Regions from separate parts of the Bacillus sp. 9.4 genome, predicted to be linked through region 4. Evidence: riboswitches for the same ligand, from Rfam matches in the RefSeq annotation. Region 4 holds a riboswitch; each other region holds the start of a gene.

What was found. Region 4 has a riboswitch for S-adenosylmethionine ahead of ACZ07B_RS16475 (5-methyltetrahydropteroyltriglutamate--homocysteine S-methyltransferase). Riboswitches for the same ligand answer to the same signal wherever they lie in the genome.
Region 1: another riboswitch for S-adenosylmethionine. It lies ahead of metE (5-methyltetrahydropteroyltriglutamate--homocysteine S-methyltransferase); the one in region 4 lies ahead of ACZ07B_RS16475 (5-methyltetrahydropteroyltriglutamate--homocysteine S-methyltransferase).
Region 2: another riboswitch for S-adenosylmethionine. It lies ahead of metK (methionine adenosyltransferase); the one in region 4 lies ahead of ACZ07B_RS16475 (5-methyltetrahydropteroyltriglutamate--homocysteine S-methyltransferase).
Region 3: another riboswitch for S-adenosylmethionine. It lies ahead of mtnK (S-methyl-5-thioribose kinase); the one in region 4 lies ahead of ACZ07B_RS16475 (5-methyltetrahydropteroyltriglutamate--homocysteine S-methyltransferase).

What each region holds. Positions count from the first base shown of each region.
Region 1 is NZ_JBVFMU010000002.1:592,358-597,536, reverse strand. Features, by position in the region: gene ACZ07B_RS09565 (organic hydroperoxide resistance protein) at 1-239, shown strand, start outside; gene guaD (guanine deaminase) at 572-1,042, opposite strand; gene metE (5-methyltetrahydropteroyltriglutamate--homocysteine S-methyltransferase) at 1,215-3,503, opposite strand; SAM riboswitch class I at 3,631-3,786, opposite strand; gene isp (serine protease Isp) at 3,919-4,878, opposite strand; gene rsbRB (RsbT co-antagonist RsbRB) at 5,101-5,179, shown strand, end outside.
Region 2 is NZ_JBVFMU010000001.1:1,132,333-1,137,511, reverse strand. Features, by position in the region: gene ACZ07B_RS06565 (alpha/beta hydrolase family protein) at 1-704, shown strand, start outside; gene ACZ07B_RS06560 (DUF2584 domain-containing protein) at 756-998, shown strand; gene pckA (phosphoenolpyruvate carboxykinase (ATP)) at 1,037-2,620, opposite strand; SAM riboswitch class I at 2,817-2,955, shown strand; gene metK (methionine adenosyltransferase) at 3,123-4,325, shown strand; gene asnB (asparagine synthase (glutamine-hydrolyzing)) at 4,475-5,179, shown strand, end outside.
Region 3 is NZ_JBVFMU010000002.1:553,313-558,491, reverse strand. Features, by position in the region: gene kinE (PAS domain-containing sensor histidine kinase) at 1-274, shown strand, start outside; gene ogt (methylated-DNA--protein-cysteine methyltransferase) at 271-768, shown strand; gene ACZ07B_RS09360 (hypothetical protein) at 858-983, shown strand; gene mtnA (S-methyl-5-thioribose-1-phosphate isomerase) at 1,017-2,078, opposite strand; gene mtnK (S-methyl-5-thioribose kinase) at 2,086-3,279, opposite strand; SAM riboswitch class I at 3,372-3,528, opposite strand; gene ACZ07B_RS09345 (carbon-nitrogen family hydrolase) at 3,612-4,391, opposite strand; gene mtnE (methionine-glutamine aminotransferase) at 4,486-5,179, shown strand, end outside.
Region 4 is NZ_JBVFMU010000004.1:134,901-140,079, reverse strand. Features, by position in the region: gene ACZ07B_RS16485 (3-hydroxybutyrate dehydrogenase) at 1-11, shown strand, start outside; gene ACZ07B_RS16480 (5-methyltetrahydropteroyltriglutamate--homocysteine S-methyltransferase) at 63-1,199, opposite strand; SAM riboswitch class I at 1,277-1,383, opposite strand; gene ACZ07B_RS16475 (5-methyltetrahydropteroyltriglutamate--homocysteine S-methyltransferase) at 1,452-2,585, opposite strand; SAM riboswitch class I at 2,668-2,774, opposite strand; gene ACZ07B_RS16470 (LURP-one-related/scramblase family protein) at 2,840-3,328, opposite strand; gene ACZ07B_RS16465 (hypothetical protein) at 3,457-3,720, opposite strand; gene ACZ07B_RS16460 (hypothetical protein) at 4,010-4,138, opposite strand; gene pepT (peptidase T) at 4,244-5,179, opposite strand, start outside.

The DNA of each region.
Region 1 (5,179 bases), on a different contig from region 4:
GCGCGCTCGAACACGTAGCCAAAGAGCAGAATATCGAAATTGATTCGGAGATTGAAGGGCAGGTCAGCCTCATGAAGGATGAGAGCGACGGCGGGTTTAAAATCGGTGTCACACTTGTTGTGAACACGAAAGATTTAGATCGGGAAAAGGCACAAGAGCTTGTCAACGCCGCTCATGAATTCTGTCCTTACTCAAAGGCAACCAGAGGAAATGTTGATGTAAAACTAGAATTAAAATAATGACCGGCATCCTGAGTGTTCTCAGGATGTTTTTTTGTGTCGGAGCGGGTGTGATCTTTTCGAGGTCTGAGACATTTCTTATAAATGGATTCAGACTTATATCCATTATGAATTGACGCGGAACGGGGTAGGGGTGGACACAGATTATTGATAAAACGTCAGAGAAGCGATCACAGCGTTTAAAGCCTGCAAAAGTTACAGATGAAGGGGGCGGCTGGCTCGGTGTCTGCCAAGCTGAATTCCGGCGCGCATGATTGCTGTTTTGTATTTGCACAGGGCATAGCGGCTACTTGGAGAAATAACAAGGATCAGGCCGCACATGCCTGATCCTTTTAATATTCTTTCTTATTGGCGAAGTTCCGCCATGCTTGAAACGGGGATAAATGCTCTGTTAGTGTCACTTGATAAAAGGGGATCGTTCTTTCTTCAGCAGGTTTATCAATTTCTTTATAAATGAATGAATCATCAAACCCGGCTTCGGCAGCGTCTGTGTGCTCAGCTGCATAGAAAACGGCTTTAGGCCGGGCCCAGTAGATGGCGCCCAAGCACATTGGGCATGGTTCACAGCTCGTATACAAAATGCAGTCATCAAGCTGGTATGCTCCTAGCACCTTACAGGCTTTTCGAATAGCTGTGACTTCCGCGTGGGCAGTCGGATCATTGCTTGTTGTGACGTTGTTCTGTCCCTCTGCAATAATGGCTCCGTCTTTCACGATAACGGCTCCAAAAGGCCCGCCGATTCCTGCATTCACTCCTTCACATGCGAGAGTGACAGCCCGTTTTAAGAACGTTTCATGATTCATCCCAATCCCTCCTGTCAATAGAGTGTTATTAGTATAGCCGAAAAGAATGCAAAGAACATTCTTAAAAAAGTGCAAAATAAACAAAGTATTTGGGGGATTTGCTAAATAAGAAACCGATTGTGGCTGTATTATAGAAAAAAACCATCTGCCAAATGCAGATGGTTTTTTCAAATTATACTAGCTGTGTCTGCTGTGCTCTTGCCTGTTTTGCGGCTTCAACCATGTTTTTCAATGCTGCAACCGTTTCTTCCTGCTGTCTTGTTTTCAATCCGCAGTCCGGATTTACCCAGAAGCGGTCAGTCGGACAGACGGCAAGCGCATCAACGATAATATTGTACATTTCTTCAGTTGACGGCACACGAGGGCTGTGAATGTCATATACACCAAGGCCAAGCCCTTTCAAATACGGGTGGTTTTTTAAATAATCTAAAAATCCTCCGTGGCTTCTGCTATGTTCGATTGTAATCACATCGGCATCAAGATCATTGATTGTATCAACGATATCTTCGAAGTTGCTGTAGCACATATGTGTATGAATCTGTGTCTCGTTTTTCACGGAAGAAGTGGTTAATCTGAATGCTTCTGCCGCCCAAGTCAAATACTCATCCCAATCGCGTGTTTTCAATGGAAGGCCTTCGCGCAGCGCTGGTTCATCAACTTGAATGATTTGAATGCCTGCGTCTTCAAGCGCTTTAACTTCTTTGCGAAGGGCAAGCCCGATTTGGAAGGCGATTTCTTTCCTCGAGATGTCGTTTCGAGGGAAAGACCAGTTTAAGATTGTAACCGGGCCCGTCAGCATTCCTTTCACATGCTTGGAAGTCAATGACTGTGCGTAGACTGTGTCTTTCACTGTCATCGGTTCAATAAATTCAACATCTCCGTAAATGACTGGCGGGCGGACACAGCGTGAGCCGTATGATTGAACCCAGGCATATTTAGTGAAGGCGAAACCGGCCAGCTTTTCACCGAAGTATTCGACCATGTCTGTCCGTTCAAATTCGCCGTGAACAAGGACATCAAGCTCCAATTCTTCCTGAATATCAATCCATCTTTTTGTTTCCGCATTGATAAAGTTTTGATACTGTTCATCGGACCACTCAGCTTTCCGCCATTTTTGGCGTGCGCTCCGCACTTCAGCAGACTGCGGGAAGCTGCCGATCGTTGTCGTCGGCAAAAGCGGAAGGCCGAGAGATTCATTTTGCAGGGCTAAACGTTCTTCAAACGGAATCGGGCGCTTGAAATCTTTATCAGTTAATTGCTCAAGCTCTTTCTTTTGTTCAGAATTGGCGCCTGTTGCAAACTGCTTAAGCGCCTGGATATCAGCCTTAGCCTGCTGGATCTCTTCGCTGATCGCCGCTTTTCCTGATACTAAGCCTTCTTTCAAAGCTGTCAGCTCGGCCAGCTTTTCTTTTGCGTAGGATAATCCGTTCAATAGGTCTTTTTCCAAATGCTCATCAGGGTGTTTCGCTACTGGAACATGCAGCAGGCTGCTGGAAGGCTGAATCCACAGTTCATCAACTTTTGCAATGCTGAGAATATCAAGAACGGCATCGAGACGCTCTTCAAGGTCCGCTTTCCAAATGTTGCGTCCGTCGATAACGCCGGCTGCCAGCACTTTGTCTGTCGGAAAGCCATGTGTTTTAAGCTGTTCCAGGTTTCTGCCTTTGTCGTGAACGAAATCAAGGCCAATTCCCTGAACCGGGTAAGAGATCAGCTCTTCATAAGCATCAACAGAATCAAAATACGTCTGCAAAAGCACATTCAAGGATGAAAGCTCACTTGTAATGCTTTCAAATAATTCTTTTGCACCGCGGACATCTTCACTAGAGGCGGTAACGAGCGCCGGCTCATCGATTTGAACCCATTTTACGCCTTCTTCTTCAAGCTCTTTCAAAAGCTGTACATATAATGGCACAAGGCGTTTTTGGATCGCTTTTGCTTCAGACGGTTCATAGCCTTTAGCAAGCGTAACGAACGTATAAGGGCCGACAATCACAGGCTTTGTTTCCACACCGTATTCCTGTTTGATCCGGCGATAATCTTCGAGTTGTTTGTTTCTTGTCAGACGGAACTCAATGCTCTCGTCATATTCCGGAACGATGTAATGGTAATTTGTATTAAACCATTTTGTCATTTCACTAGATACGGCGTCTTTGATTCCGCGGGCGATAGCGAAGTATGTATCGGTAGCATCAGTCAAATGTCTGAAACGTTTCGGGATCCAGTTGAAGCTGACTGCTGTGTCGAGTACATGGTCATACTGTGTGAAATCAGAAACAGGCACAACATCAATCTGCTGGTCAATTTGTGTTTTTACTGCGGATAAAAATAGTTCGTCGATTTGCTTCAAAAACGTATCTTTATCAGTACTGCCTTTCCAATACGCTTCAAGTGCTTTTTTCCATTCCCGGTTCAGTCCGATTCTCGGAAATCCTAAATTCGATGTTTTGATGGTTGTCATTGTTTCTCCTCCTTTATATGTAAAACACTCTCGTTAACCCGCGGATACAGGCTCCTAAGAGGTTTTCTCACAACAAAAAGCCTCTTTCCCATGAGAGAAAGAGGCTTTTCTGCGTAAAACACTGCCTCTCTCATCTCTCAGATTCAATCTGATGGAATTAGCACCGTGCCTTATGAGACATCAGTCTCGGCGCGAAAAGCAGTGCGCCCCATTTCACAATGGTATTACGGTCGGTTGCTGTTGGGGTCAAAAGGCCAATCCCTCGCCCAACTCTCGATAAGAGAAAATGTTATTAATTTTTTGAAAAGTTGAATCATTTGTTGGTAATCTTAACAGTAATTCAAATTCATTGTCAACATAGAATTTGAAATTTTTATTTATATGATGTGGTGTATATTATATAAGAAAAATAATCTTATAGGGTCAACAAATGTGATTGCTCTGCTTTTTCTGCGAGTTCATCAGGAGCTGTTAAATACAGGAATCCATTGCCTGCCAGCGTTTTTGCAATATCAAGAGGAAGTGTCCTGCGGATTAGCTGTGCGAAAACCTCAGATTCAGAAAGCTTTCTTTGAAATGATTCTTCTTCATAGCTTTTGATTAAAGCAAGCGCACCGCTGACATGAGGGGCAGCCATTGAAGTGCCGGTCAGCTTACCGTACTTCTTGTTGGGAAGGGTGGATAAGATATTTTCTCCTGGTGCCACAAGGTCAATCTCTTTATTTGCGTTAGAAAATTCTGATAATTCTCGCGCTACTGAAACAGATCCAACTGCAATGACCTCGTTATAAGCTGCGGGGTAGGAAAGCTCTTCTGTGCGTTCGTCGCCGTCACCCTCATTTCCCGCTGCACAAACGACAAGCACTCCGTTTTTAACTGCGTTTTTCACTGCTTCTTCCAGCTCTGGCACATCGCTTGGCCCTCCAAGGGACATTGAGATGATGTCGACTTTCTGTTCCACCGCGTAGTTGATGCCGTTAATTATCCATTCGTATTGTCCGCTGCCGTTCTCGCCGCCAAGAACCTTCACAATCAATAGGCTTGCCTCAGGCGCGACTCCGGCAATGCCTCCGTTTGAATCATTAGCTGCAATTGTTCCGGCGACGTGTGTGCCGTGTCCGTTGTAGTCGGAAATCGCATCTTCCTTGCCGCCGTCGTCATCCGTAAAGTTCTTTCCGCCGATGATTTGATTTTTTAAATCAGGGTGGCTTGTGTCGCAGCCAGTGTCTAATACAGCAACTTTAATATTTTTGCCTTTTACCCCTTTTGCCCACATTTCTGGCGCCTTAATCACTTTAATGCCCTCAGGAAGCTCGTTTACATCCATGATCTGCTCATTCGTCACATACGGGATCAAGCGGATTTCACCATTCATAAAAAAGCCCTCCTTTTTTATGCTTGCAAGTGGATTCAAGGGTGTTGCCTCATATTATATGAAAAAAGCAAGCGCTCGGACAGAGCCATTTGAAGCATTTTGAAAAAATAGGATACACACCAAAGAATTAGTAATCTTCAAAATATTGGATGGCTTCAACATGTATGACTGGGATTCAACTGTAAGTCAAGTTATAATAGTGTTGGGGAAAGGAGCAGTGTCATGAAACTGAATGAAAAATTATATGCATTTTTTTCAGAGCATGTGGAACAAATGGCCGAGGAATGGATTGAAACGATGG
Region 2 (5,179 bases), on a different contig from region 4:
CAAATGGATTACGGGTTAAGGGGCTTCTGGCTGAGCCGGCGGAACCGGGACAATATGACGGATTTTTATATTTGCGCGGCGGGATTAAAAGCGTGGGCATGGTTCGGCCAGGCCGGATTATCCAGTTTGCATCCCAAGGGTTTGTGGTATTTGCTCCTTTTTACAGAGGAAATCAAGGAGGAGAAGGCAATGAGGATTTTGCCGGAGAAGACAGGGAGGATGCATTTTCTGCTTTTCGCCTGCTTCAGCAGCACCCAAATGTCAAGAAGGATAGAGTCCACATCTTCGGCTTTTCCCGCGGCGGAATTATGGGAATGCTTACTGCGATCGAAATGGGCAGGCAGGCAGCTTCATTTGTTTCCTGGGGAGGCGTCAGTGATATGATTCTTACATACGAGGAGCGGCAGGATTTGCGGCGAATGATGAAAAGAGTCATCGGCGGAACACCGAAAAAGGTGCCTGAGGAATATCAATGGAGAACACCGTTTGACCAAGTAAACAAAATTCAGGCTCCCGTGCTGTTAATCCATGGAGAAAAAGACCAAAATGTTTCGATTCAGCATTCCTATTTATTTGAAGAGAAGCTAAAACAACTGCATAAGCCGGTGGAGACATGGTACTACAGTACATTCACACATTATTTCCCGCCAAAAGAAAACCGGCGTATCGTACGGCAGCTCACACAATGGATGAAAAACCGCTGACAGTGAAATATGTTATGATAAAGAAAAAAGAGAACGAAAGGGGATTTCACTGTGGGAATGCCTGTTGAATTTAATACACTGATTGTGACAAAAGGAAAAGAAGTTCGCATAGATGAAAATATATTCACGTTAGAGAAGGACGGATACCGTGTATATCCGATGGAGATTCCAATGGATGTACGCAAAACAAAGTTCGGCGAAAAGTCAGGCACAGCTGAAGTGCAGAAGCTTCAATGGGAAGAAGGCCGGACCATCATTACATACAAGCTGACTTCTTTGCATTCCGTCAATTAAAACAAGCCAAGAGCATAATTGCTCTTGGCTTTTGTTTTTTATACGAGAGGGCCGCCTGCCTGGGCGATGGCATCGGTATGTGCGAACTTTTTAAAGTTCTCTTTGAATTCATTTGCAAGGTAGACTGCTTTTTCTTTGTATTCTTCCTTGTTGGTCCATGTGTTTTCAGGCTGAAGGATATGATCAGGAACGCCAGGAACATGTGTCGGAATGTGCAGGCCGAAAATATCGTCAGTTATCATTTCAGCATCCTCTAATTTACCTTCAATCGCTGCTTTGACCATTGCTCTAGTGTAAGAAAGCTTCATTCGTTCGCCTGTGCCGTAGCCGCCCCCGGTCCAGCCGGTATTGACTAAGAAAACGTCAGCGCCGTGTTCATCGATCTTTTTGCCGAGCATTTCAGCATAGACGTGAGCAGGAAGCGGCAGGAACGGTGAGCCGAAGCATGTAGAGAACGTCGTTTCAGGAGACGTTACACCACGTTCGGTTCCGGCGAGCTTACTCGTGTAACCGCTCAAGAAATGGTACATCGCCTGCTCCTTCGTCAGTTTGCTGATCGGCGGCAGGACTCCGAAGGCATCAGCCGTCAAAAATACAATTGCTGACGGATGGCCGGCCATGCTTGGAGTGACGATGTTGTCAATCATATGAATCGGGTAAGCTGCCCGCGTGTTTTCAGTATAGAAGGAATCATCATAATTGGCTTCGCGTGTATCTTCATCAACAACGACATTTTCCAGAACAGACCCGAAGCGGATCGCGTTAAAGATTTGCGGCTCCTTTTCCTCGCTTAAATGAATGCACTTAGCGTAGCACCCGCCTTCAATATTAAAGACACCTGTATCAGACCAGCCATGTTCATCGTCACCGATCAGCTTGCGGTCAGCATCTGCCGACAGGGTGGTCTTGCCTGTTCCTGACAGTCCGAAGAAAAGGGCGACATCGCCTTTTTCACCGACATTGGCGGAGCAGTGCATAGATAAAATATCTCTTTCAGGCAGCAGGAAATTCATAATGGAGAAAATGGACTTCTTCATTTCACCGGCATACTCAGTTCCGCCGATTAAGATCGTCCGCTTTTCAAAAGAGACAATAATAAACGTTTCGGAATGAGTGCCGTCTGTTTTTGGATCCGCTTTGAAATGCGGAGCAGAAAGAATGGTGAACGGCTGCTCAACTGTTTTCTTATCATTTCCTTCCGGACGGATAAACAGCTGCCGCGCAAATAAATTGTGCCATGCGAACTCATTTACGACAGTGATCGGCAGCCTGTATTTCTCGTCTGCTCCGGCAAATCCTTCGAAAACAAACAGTTCATCTCGCTCCTTTAAATAGCTGACAACTTTCGTATACAGCCGCTCAAACGCTTCTTCTGAAATCGGCTGATTCACCGGGCCCCAATCGATCTTATTTTTCGTGCTTTCTTCCTCCACGATGAATTTATCTTTAGGTGAGCGTCCTGTGTAAGCGCCTGTTGTCGCGCGAACAGCACCTGTGGATGTTAAAATGCCTTCGTTTCGGGAGAGGACTTTTTCTGTTAGCTGTGCTGCTGATAAATTATGACGCACATTTGGACATGTTAATAAGGCTTGTAAATCAGCGGTCAAATCAACTGAGTTCATATGAAACCTTCCTTTATCGTTTTTTGTGTTTTGCTAATTGTGAATTAGTATAACATATATTTTCAAATAGTCTATACTATTTATTATTTTTTGTGTGTGCATTTCCATTGTTTTCCCTCAATATAGGTGCCTATTTCTTCTGAATCATATTGACATTGCAAACCCTTTTACGATAAGATATTTCATTGAGCGGATACTCTTATCCCGAGCTGGCGGAGGGACAGGCCCTATGAAGCCCAGCAACCGGTTTCTCTGTTATTTATTATGTTCAACTGAGTGAGACAACCAAGGTGCTAACCTGTTGCAAGGTTGTATGATTCCTTGAGCGATAAGAGTGAAAGGCACAAAGACCAAACCCTTTCCTCGATGGAAAAGGTTTTTTTATTTCATAAATATGCCAATTAACATTCTCTAATATAACTGTACATTGTATAAGAGGGAGCGAGTTCCGTATCATATATACAAGGTCTTTCGGGAGGCCTTGTGCAGGAGGAAGCAAATCATGAGTAAAAATCGTCGTTTATTTACATCAGAATCTGTTACGGAGGGGCATCCGGATAAAATCTGTGACCAGATTTCTGACAGCATTTTAGATGAAATTTTAAAGAAAGACCCTAACGCGCGTGTTGCTTGTGAAACATCTGTGACAACAGGTTTGGTTCTTGTAAGCGGAGAGATCACAACTTCTACGTATGTTGACATTCCGAAAACGGTTCGCCAAACCATTAAAGAAATCGGATACACACGTGCGAAATACGGATTTGATGCGGAAACTTGTGCGGTTTTAACATCAATTGATGAGCAGTCTGCTGATATCGCGATGGGCGTAGACCAAGCGCTTGAAGCCCGTGAAGGCACAATGAGCGACGAAGAAATTGAAGCGATTGGTGCGGGTGACCAAGGATTAATGTTCGGTTATGCGTGCAACGAAACGAAAGAGCTTATGCCTCTTCCAATTTCACTTGCCCATAAATTAGCCCGCCGCCTAAGTGAAGTCCGTAAAGAAGATATTCTTCCGTACCTTCGCCCTGACGGCAAAACACAGGTAACGGTTGAGTACGATGAAAATAACAAACCAGTCCGCATTGACGCGATTGTGATTTCAACTCAGCATCATCCTGAAATTACACTTGAGCAAATTCAGCGCAACATTAAAGAACATGTAATCAATCCGGTTGTTCCTGAAGAACTGATTGATGAAGAAACAAAATATTTCATCAACCCTACAGGACGTTTCGTAATCGGAGGCCCTCAAGGGGATGCGGGACTTACAGGACGCAAAATCATCGTTGATACGTACGGCGGCTATGCACGCCACGGCGGAGGCGCGTTCTCAGGTAAGGACGCGACGAAGGTAGACCGTTCTGCAGCTTATGCGGCAAGATACGTTGCGAAAAACATCGTTGCGGCTGAGCTTGCTGATTCTTGCGAAGTACAGCTTGCTTACGCGATCGGTGTTGCACAGCCTGTGTCAATCTCAATCAACACATTCGGTTCCGGAAAAGCTTCTGAGGAAAAACTGATTGAAGTTGTTCGCAATAACTTTGATTTACGACCTGCCGGCATTATCAAAATGCTTGATTTGCGCCGTCCGATCTACAAACAAACTGCTGCGTACGGCCACTTTGGACGTCACGATGTTGACCTTCCATGGGAGCGCACAGACAAAGCGGAGCAGCTGCGTAAAGAAGCGTTAGGAGAATAATTTTATAGCCGCTTACTGGTTAAGCGGCTTTCCCTTTTTTATCGTTGTATTCATGTTTATTTTTTTACATAACTGTGAAACCAAATACTATTCACAGCGTCTATAAATAGGGGTTCAATGATGACAATTTTAATTATGGAGGCAATACTATGTGTGGATTTGTCGGGGTTTTTAACAAGCATCCGTTAGCTCAAACCGCTGATCAAGAAGAACTAATCAAACAAATGAACCAAATGATCGTTCACCGCGGTCCTGACAGTGATGGATATTTCCATGATGAGCACGTCGGCTTCGGATTCAGACGGCTCAGCATTATTGATGTAGAAAATGGCGGACAGCCTTTATCATATGAAGATGAAACATATTGGATTATCTTTAACGGAGAAATCTATAACTATATTGAACTGAGAGAAGAACTTGAAGCAAAGGGGTACACATTCAACACGGATTCGGACACAGAGGTTCTTCTTGCGACTTACCGTCACTATAAAGAAGAAGCGGCGTCCAAACTGCGCGGTATGTTTGCCTTTCTGATTTGGAATAAAAACGATCATGTGCTTTATGGGGCAAGAGATCCATTCGGCATTAAACCGTTGTACTACACAACGATCAATGATCAGGTTTATTTTGCCTCAGAGAGAAAAAGTTTAATGGTTGCTCAGAATGATATTGAAATAGATAAAGAGGCATTGCAGCAGTACATGTCTTTCCAATTTGTTCCTGAACCAAGCACACTTGATGCCCATGTGAAAAAAGTAGAGCCGGGTTCACAGTTCACAATCCGCCCGGACGGCGATATCACATTCAAAACGTATTTCAAAGCGAACTTCAAGCCGGTTCAGACTGAAGAAGAC
Region 3 (5,179 bases), on a different contig from region 4:
TTTTGTAACGATAAGGGCATTGGATCCAGATCATGTTCTTATCTCCTTAAAAGACGAGGGAATCGGAATGACAGAAGATAAATTAAAGCGCCTTGGTGAACCGTTTTATACGACAAAGGAACGGGGAACTGGACTTGGGCTTATGGTAAGCTATAAAATTATTGAAGAACATCAAGGCGAGATTATGGTAGAAAGTGAAGAAGGGAAGGGCACCGTTTTCCATATTACGCTTCCTGTCAGACAGAATGCTGAAGAAAGAAGGAATGATGAATGAACTACTATACGACAGCCGAAACGCCGCTCGGTGAACTTATCATTGCCGAAGAGGAGGACCGGATCACTCGTCTATTTCTCAGTCAGGAAGATTGGGTGGATTGGAAAGAAACGGTTCAGAATACTGAGCACATGGAAACACCTAATCTTGCAGAAGCGAAACAACAGCTTCAAGAATATTTCGCAGGCGAAAGGAAGACATTCACCCTGCCGCTCAGCCAAAAGGGCACTCCTTTTCAGCAAAAAGTGTGGCAGGCGCTGGAGAGGATTCCATATGGTGAATCCCGAAGCTATGCGGATATTGCCGCTGCGGTCGGCAGTCCGAAAGCGGTGCGCGCTGTCGGGCAGGCTAATAAACGTAACGACCTGCCGATTTTTGTCCCGTGCCACAGAGTGATCGGCAAAAACAGTGCGTTAACAGGATACGCTGGAAGCAAAACGGAGATCAAAGCATTTTTGCTAAACATCGAGCGAATCTCCTATAAAGAAAAATAAAACATATGGCACGTTCCCTTTTTTCACGGCCGACATATCATTTTATTAAGTTAAAAAAGTTGGTCTGATGAAAAAGGAGGACAAAGCAATTGAAGCCGAGCCGCTCTGAGAAACTTGCCGTTTTTGCCGAACTGTTTGTGAAACTGCATATCTTATCAAGCGCTCAAAAAGATGAAATCATCAATGTTAACAAAAAGAAACAAAAAAACCGCTGACTCGGCTCCAAATGAGCAAAGTCCAGCGGTTTTTTAATGCACCCTTTCTCCTCTAAACAGCTGTTCAATCTCTTCTTCATAGTTTCCGGTCATAATCCCTTTTTCTGTGATGATTCCTGAAATGAGATCATGAGGTGTAATGTCGAAAGCGGGATTAAAGACAGGCACATTGGATGGAGCGGTCCGAACTCCGGAAATCTGCCTGACTTCCTCGGGATCGCGTTCCTCTATCGGGATATCAGCGCCGCATTTGACCTTTGTATCAAATGTAGATAAAGGTGCGGCGACAAAAAACGGAATATCAAAGGCGTTTGCTAAAATAGCAAGACCGTATGTGCCGATTTTATTTGCCGTATCACCGTTCTTTGCAATTCGGTCGGCTCCGACGATAACAGCGGAAATTTGTTTTTCCTTCATCGTATGGGCAGCCATGCTGTCTGTGATCAGAGTGACATCAATGCCCCCCTGCATCAGCTCCCAAGCAGTAAGGCGTGAACCTTGCAGGACAGGCCTTGTTTCACAGGCATAAATGTGTAATCCCAAATCTTTTTGTTTGGCCAAGTAAAACGGAGCTAGCGCCGTTCCATAGCGGCTTGTCGCGATTGAGCCGGCATTGCAGATTGTCATGATCCTGTCGCCTTTTTTGAAAAGCTGCAGGGCGTTTTGGCCGATCAACCGGCACGTTTCCTCATCCTCGACCTGAATCTGAATTGCTTCATGGACAAGGTTTGTTTTTGCTTCATTTACGGAAATCGCGTTTTCGACCGAATGACTCAGTCTCTCAAGCGCCCATGACAAATTAATGGCGGTAGGCCGTGAGCTGTTTAAATATTGTTTGATGTCTTCCAGTCTGCGGCGGAATTCCGTGACATTATCTGTTTCAATGTTTTTGGCAGCAAGCGCTAGTCCGAAGGCAGCCGTAATGCCGATCGCCGGAGCGCCCCTTACTTTTAGCGTGACAATCGCATCAAATACATCCTCTTTCGTCGTCAGCTCTAAATATTCCGTCTCATCAGGAAGCTTTTGCTGATTTAAAATGGTAATAGCTGTTTCTTTCCATTCAACAGAACGTGGAACAGCAAATGAATGGGTCATGAATAGATCATTCCTTTACAAGTAACTTAAATAATTCAATAACATCTGTTATCGTTTTGAATTCCGAACGTTTTTCGATAAAGGCTGTGCCGGTTTCGAGCGCCAAGCGTTTTCTGCCGATTCGTTTATCAAACGGCACGATCGTATCCAGGTCAGCTACATGGGCAAGGCCGATCGTGCGTCGTATCAGCTCACAGCCCGCAAATCCGATTGCTTCTTCAAAAATATGGCTGAGCGTATCAGTGAGGTAACCGTCGATGTTGGCGTAAACATCCAGACTGTCCTTCCGCCAGGCTTCACTAAACGTCTCTTCAAACGTTTCCCAGACCTGGTTGACATGTTCATATAACGGCTCTCTGTCAGCCCCGTCACGGCTGAGTGCGTTCAAAAATAAGTTGGCGATAAATTGCCCTACATCAAAGCCGATCGGTCCGTAAAAAGCAAACTCAGGATCAATCACCTTTGTTTCGTGCTCACTTGCGAAAATGCTTCCTGTATGCAAATCACCATGAATCAACGTTTCTGCAGACGTTAAAAATGACTTTTTCAGCTTAGCGGCTTCGATTTTAACGCTGTCATTATTCCAAAGCTTTTCGACAAAAGGACGAAGCTCTTCTTCAAAATCATTTGTGTCATGGTCGAAGAAAGGATCTGTAAAAACAAGTCTTTCCGTAATGTCGCATAGCTCTGGATTTGTAAACTGTTTAACAAGCTGTTTTTTCACCTTAGGTTCAAGCGCGTAATCTGATGAGTAGAAAAGTGTTTTTCCTAAAAATTCACCGATGTGCTGCGACAGATGAGGATAGTTTTCACCCTCAATGAGTCCTTTTCTTGCGATCTTGAGGTGAGAGAGATCCTCCATGACGGTAACCGCCATTTCCGTATCAGAATAAAACACTCTTGGAACCAGGTGAGGCACATGCTCGCCCTGACGGATGAGAGCGCTGCTTTCGATTCTTGCACGGTCGATTGTCAGCGGCCAGCTTTCTCCCACCACTTTTGCATACGGAACCGCCTGTTTAATGATCAATGCTCTGTCATGTTCTTGATCATAAATATGAAAAACGTAATTTAAGTTGCCGTCTCCGATCTCCTGGCATGTCAGCGTGCTTTTGCTTGGAAATAGGCCAAGCTTCACCGCCAACGCCACAGCGGAGCTTTCATTTAACGTTTCGTATAAAGGTGTTTTTGTGACTCCCATCATCATAACCTCCAATTATGTAATCACTTAATATGTGGCCGTAAAAAAGCCTCCTTCTCAGAGAGAAGGAGGCTTAACATCTATGTCCGCCTCTCTTATCTCTCAGATCAGATCTGAATGGAATTAGCACCGTGCCTTAAGAGACCAGCGTCTCGGCGCGAAAAAGATGCGCCCCATTTCACAATGGAATTACGGTCGGTTGCTGTTGGGGTCAAAAGGCCAAATCCCTCGCCCAACTCTCGATAAGAGAATATATTCACTTGTTTGACAATTCTAATTTATCAGTTGATGAACATGCTAACAGGTAATTTAGTTAGTTGTCAATATATTTTTTAATATAAATCTTTTCTGATATCATCGAAAACAGGAATGCTCTCCCGAACTTCTGCGCTTTCTTGAAGGTCGATTTCCGCTCGGACTATGCCTTCTTCCCGGCCGCCTTCAGCAAGTACACGCCCCCATGGATCAATAATCAGGCTATGTCCTGCAAATTCATTATCCGGATTTGAACCGGTACAATTGCAGGCTGCGACAAAGCATTGGTTTTCAATGGCCCGCGCAATAAGCAGGCTTTTCCAATGATCAAGGCGGGGAAGAGGCCATTCCGCAGAAATAAACAGCACGTTGGCGCCTTTTGTCGTATGTTTTCTGATCCATTCCGGAAAACGGATATCGTAACAGATCAATCCTGAGCTTTTGACGCCGTCAAGCTCAAAGTATCCGTCTTCGGAACCGGCTGATAAATACAGATGCTCATCCATCAGCTGAAAAAGATGGGCTTTTCTGTACTCTTTAATGATTTGCCCTTCCTTATCCGCGATGTACATTGTATTATAAACATCAGAATTCTTTCTGACAGCGACCGATCCGGCGACAATATGAACACCATGTTTTTTTGCCGTTTTCTTCAGCCAGCTCTGAGCGGAGCGGCCGTCTTCATCAGCGAGTTCATCAAGATTGGCCAGATCATATCCGGTCGTCCATAATTCAGGCAGAACAAGAACATCAGCATGTTTGCTTTCTTTTTCGATGAAAAATTCAGCTTTTTTTATATTTTCCGAAGGTTTTCCGTATGAAATATCAAATTGAAGACAAGATATCGTCCATTTCATCTTTTTAACACCCCAAATTTTTCTTTACTTTTTTCATTTAACCATATATGATGATGGACTATCATTTCAAGATTTTTTTAGAAGGTGAGAATAGATGAAATTTGAACAGTCTCATGTATTGAAGGAATTGCCTAAACAATTCTTCGCTTCTCTGGTGCAGAAAGTGAACCGAAAGCTCGCAGAAGGACATGACGTTATCAATCTGGGACAGGGAAATCCAGATCAGCCGACTCCTGAACATATTGTTGAGGAGATGAAACGAGCTGTTGCTGATCCTGAGAATCATAAATATTCGTCTTTTCGCGGCTCATACCGTCTGAAGTCAGCGGCTGCTGCATTTTACAAAAGAGAATACGGCATTGATCTGGATCCGGAAACCGAAGTCGCTGTATTATTCGGCGGAAAAGCGGGTCTAGTCGAGCTCCCGCAATGCTTGTTGAATCCTGGTGATACGATTTTAGTTCCCGATCCGGGTTATCCTGATTACTGGTCGGGTGTCACACTTGCAAAAGCAAAGATGGAAATGATGCCGCTCGTAAAGGACAGGGCGTTTCTCCCTGATTACAGCAGCATAACCGCTGAAGTAAGGGAACAGGCGAAATTGATGTATTTGAATTATCCGAATAATCCGACTGGAGCTGTTGCTACTTCCGAGTTCTTTGAAGATACCGTGCGTTTTGCGGCTGAAAACGGAATCTGCGTCGTTCACGATTTTGCTTACGGCGCTGTAGGATTTGACGGCTGCAAGCCTTTCAGCTTTTTGCAGACTGAAGGTGCGAAGGATATCG
Region 4 (5,179 bases):
CCGCACAATGACATAAAAAACACACTTGCTCCGCTAGGGAATCAAGTGTGTTTTTTCTTTGCTTATTTCCAAACATCATTAGCGATCTCAACCACATGGCGGAGCTTCGCCCATTGCTGTTCTTCAGTCAGCTTATTGCCTTCCTCAGTTGAAGCGAATCCGCATTGAGGGCTGAGGCAAAGCTGGTCTAAGCTTACATAACGGGATGCTTCTTCGATACGGCGTTTCACGTCATCCGGATTTTCAAGCTCACCGAATTTAGATGTCACTAAGCCAAGAACAAGCTGAAGATCAGACCGTTTTACGTAACGGAGCGGCTCAAATCCGCCTGAGCGTGAATCATCATACTCTAAGAAAAGTCCGTCAAGATTCAAGCCGTCAAAAATGGTTTCGGCTGCTGCGTCATAGCCGCCTTCCGCTGTCCAAGTGGACTGGAAGTTGCCGCGACAAATATGCATGGTTACCGTCAAGTCATCCGGGCGGTCTGCAATCGCGTCGTTAATAGATTTCGCAAACAGCTGGCGAAGCTCATCAGGCGTTGTTCCGAACGCTTCGATTTGTTTTAAGCCTTTTTCTGATAAGAAAACGGCCCACGCTGTATCATCGAGCTGGAGGTAGCGGCAGCCTCTGTCATAAAACGCTTGAATCGCTTTTTTATATGCTTTGGATACATCATGCTGGAAAAGGTGATAATCTTTTTTATACGCATCCTTTTCCAGTTTTCCGCGGAAAAACAGCATATTCGGGCTTGGAATCGTCATCTTTGGCGTCGCGTCACCGGCAATGCTATGGAGAAATGAATAATCTTCAAGCATTGGGTGAGTTGAAAAGTCGATATCACCTGTGACTTTAATGCCGCGTGCTTTTGTCTGTACGTTATGGAATTGGATTCCGTGCTCAGGAGTAAACGGCTCAACGCCATCTAAGTTTTCCAGGAAATCAAAGTGCCACCACGCTCTGCGGAATTCACCGTCTGTCACGACGTTCAGGCCGGTTTCCTTCTGTTTTTCCACAATGCGGATGATTTCATCGTTTTCAATTTGGCGAAGCTGCTCAGCCGTAATTTCGCCGGCCGCTTTTTGCAGCCGCGCTTTTTTAACGGGCTCAGATCTCAGCAGGCTTCCGACTTGATCCGCGCGAAACGGCGGTTTTTTTCTTTGAAGTGATTTTTGTTCTGCGGGTGTTGTTTGTTGTGACATGTTGTCCATTCCTTCTTTCCATTCAAATATAAAAAAGCTCTTCCTTTGGATAAGGAAGAGCTTGCGTGACAATCTCAACCTTATCTTCAAGAGCAATCATTGCTCTAAAGGATTTAGCACCATTCTGTTAAACAGCGGTTGCCGGGTATCGCAGGGCCAGTCCCTCCACCTCTCTTGATAAGGAAAACCTTTTTATGAAATTTTCTGATAGTATCTATTATTCACACATTTTCTATTTCTGTCAATGATAGATTATCTCCACACATCGTTGGCAATGTCGATGACATGGCGAAGCTTTGCCCATTGCTGCTCCTCTGTCAGAAGGTTGCCTTCTTCTGTAGAGGCGAAACCGCACTGCGGGCTCAGGCATAGCTGGTCCAAGCTGACAAAATGCGCGGCTTCATTAATACGGCGTTTCACATCCTCAGGATTTTCAAGCTCGCCGTATTTCGATGTGATCAAGCCGAGCACAATTTGCAGATCCTTGCGCTTCACAAAACGGAGCGGATCAAAGTTACCGGAGCGGTCATCATCGTATTCCAAGAACAGGCCGTCAAGGTTTAAGCCGTCCAAAATCGTTTCCGCTACAGCGTCGTACCCTCCTGATGCCGCCCAGGTTGAGCGGAAGTTGCCGCGGCAAATGTGCATTGTGATCGTTAAATCGTCAGGCCGGTCTGCGACGGCATCGTTAATTGTTTTGGCAAATATGGCTGGCAATGTTTCTGGATCACCGCCGAGCGCCCGGACAACCTCTCTGCCTTTTTCCTCAAAGAAGAGAGACCATGACGTATCATCAAGCTGGAGATAACGGCAGCCAGCATCATAGAAGGCTTTGATTGCTTTTTTGTACGCTTGGGCCAGATCATGAAAGTATTCCTCTTGATCGTCATAAATCCCTTTATCCGCCTTTTCGCCAAAAAACAGCATATTTGGGCTGGGAATGGTCAATTTTGGCGTCGCGTTACCGGCAATCTCATGTAAAAATTGATAATCAGCAAGCGCTGGGTGGCTCGTAAAATCGAGTTTTCCCGTCACTTTGATGCTGCGCGCTTTCGTTTTTGTGTTATGGAACTGAATCCCCTCAGCCGGGATGAACGGTTCCACACCGTCAAGCCCTTCCAGGAAGTCATAATGCCACCAAGAACGCCGGAATTCCCCGTCTGTTACCACATCGAGACCGATTTCTTTTTGTTTTTCCACGATGCGGATGATCTCTTGATTTTCGATATCACGAAGCTGTTCTGCTGTCATCTCACCAGCCGCTTTTTTTTGCCGGGCTTGCTTTACCGGAACGGAACGAAGCAAACTGCCGACATGATCGGCGCGGAAAGGTGCTTTGCGTTGTTTTTCTGTTTTTTGTCCTGCAACATTCGTTTGTTGAGCCATGTTATTCGCCTCTTTTCTGAAATATTGAGCATGTAAAAAGCTCTTCCTTTGTGTAAGGAAGAGCTTGAACGATCAAATCTCCGCCTCATCTGCAAGAACGCAATGTTCTTAAGGATTTAGCACCATTCTGTTTGAAACAGCGGTTGCCGGGTATCATAGGGCCAGTCCCTCCACCTCTCTTGATAAGGTAAAACTTCATATTCAGATTTCAATTATCTTAATATTATTACTTTTGGATCAATTGTCAATGTTTTTTAGAGAATACTTTCATTTTCATCGTTATATAAAACCATATCAAGCACGATAGCGATGGCAGTGCAAATCAGAACATCTTCCTCGTTTGCAATCTCCAAGTGATAGGAATCACCCCAGCTTAGCCACTTTTTGCTCACTGACATCCGGACATTTTCCCCGTCCGTCAGCTGGAATTCATCCCTCCATAAATCACCATCGATTTCCCAGTTAAGCCCGGAAATCACAAATTTCGGTTTGAAAAACGTTACTTTCTTCGTTACCTCACAAACTGTTTTCCCGCCAATTGAAATCTCATAGCGCGGCAATAAAGACATTAGTTTTTGTTCTATGGAAACGAGCGTTTTCCCAGATGAGTCTGTCATTTGTAATGAGTCTCCTAACGAGAAAAAACGCCCCTCCACCTTGAATGTTTCTTGTTCATCCCGGTCATAAATGTGAAATGCATCTTTAAATGAGAACATTTTTTGTTTCATAAATAACTCGATCATTGCTGAAGTCTCCTTTGGGTTTGCCTTGTATGAAATTACGGATAGGTGGCGAAAAGGTTTCAGGCTCTAAATCAAAACAATTTTAAAAGGCTGCGTGATTCAGCAGCCTTTTCGTTTGAAATATAGAATTAGGAAAGATGCATCCGGCGTTTTTGGCGGATGGCGTCAAGGTCGATTAGGTTGTTGTGATGAGGTGCGGCTGCTGGCAGAGGGCTTGTCTTTTGCGGTTTGCGGCGATTGTCCTTGCTGAAAGAAAAAAGAAGATAGCCACATAATGCGATGATAATAAATAGGATCATATTACATACCTCCCAAAAAAAGTTTTGGTACTCTCTATTGTACGGATAAAATGCCAAAAAGTATTCAAAAAATTCTAAATCAATAAATAACAAGAAACTGTCCCTCTAAAACAGTATAACCTGATGACCTGAAAATAGTCTTGAATCACGCTGTTTGCTCTTGTTGATGATTGGTTCTATAGTTACTATCGACGATAAAATAAATTCCTTTATATAACTTTTAACCTAAGTTTTCGTAATTCAAATTGCCTGTTTTTGGGTGCTGTTTTCTTGCTTGTTTGGTTTATACCCTATTTTGCGGAATTGAACACAAAAAACCCAAATTTCGGAGCATTTGGGCGGTACGGGTGAATACAGATTGTATCTTGGGGATTTGAATGTTTTATTTGAAGAAGCGTTTGAACATTTTTCTGATTTTTTGAAATGGGCTGGATTTCTTTTGCATGTTAAGCGGCCTGGAAATGATCCATTTTTTCAAGAGACTCTTTGCAGCGATTGCATGTTTTGTCATTGTTTTTCCTCCTCATTTGTTGATACTTGTTTTACGGAGGACGCGTTTAAAATGTTTCATTTTCACACAAAAAAGCCAGTCCTTTTTTTGGACTGGCTTTTGGCATTAGGCTTGCGCTTCAAACTGCTTTGCAATCTCAACGATGACATTTACGGCTTTGACCATATTATCAACTGAGATGTATTCAAATTTGCCGTGGAAGTTTTCCCCGCCTGTAAAGATGTTTGGCGTCGGAAGCCCCATGTAGGACAGCTGCGATCCGTCGGTGCCGCCGCGGATGGGGGAAATCTTCGGTTCGATGCCGAGGTTTTCCATCGCTTGCTTGGCAATGTTGACGATTTCGATGACAGGTTCAATTTTCTCTCTCATGTTGTAGTATTGGTCGTTCATATCCAGCAGAATCCGGTCTTGCCCGTATTCGTTTTGAAGTTCTTCAACGGCACGCTTCATTGTTTCTTTTCTGTTTTGGAAATTCTCTTTGTCAAAGTCTCTAATAATGTAGTGGAGCTTTGTTTCCTCTACGTCTCCTTGAATCGACAGCAGGTGATAGAAGCCTTCATAGCCTTCCGTATATTCAGGCGCTTCGTCTGCCGGCAGCAGGCTGTTCAGCTTCATCGCGATTTTCGCAGAGTTGATCATTTTCCCTTTAGCTGTTCCGGGATGTACGTTGTTGCCTTTAATCGTAATTTTTGCGGCAGCGGCATTGAAGCTTTCGTATTCAAGCTCGCCGAGCGGCCCGCCGTCAACCGTGTAGGCAAAGGATGCATTGAACCGTTTCACATCAAATTTGTGCGGCCCTCTTCCGATTTCTTCATCAGGCGTAAAGGCGACTCTGATTGTGCCGTGCTTGATTTCAGGGTGTTTGATGAGGTAATCCATGGCTGTCATGATTTCAGCGATACCGGCCTTATTGTCTGCGCCGAGAAGGGTGGTGCTGTCTGTGGTGATGAGTGTATGGCCCTTATAGCCGGACAGCTCAGGGAATTGATCAGGTGACAGGGTGACCTGCAGCTGTTTGTTGAGAACGATGTCTTTTCCATC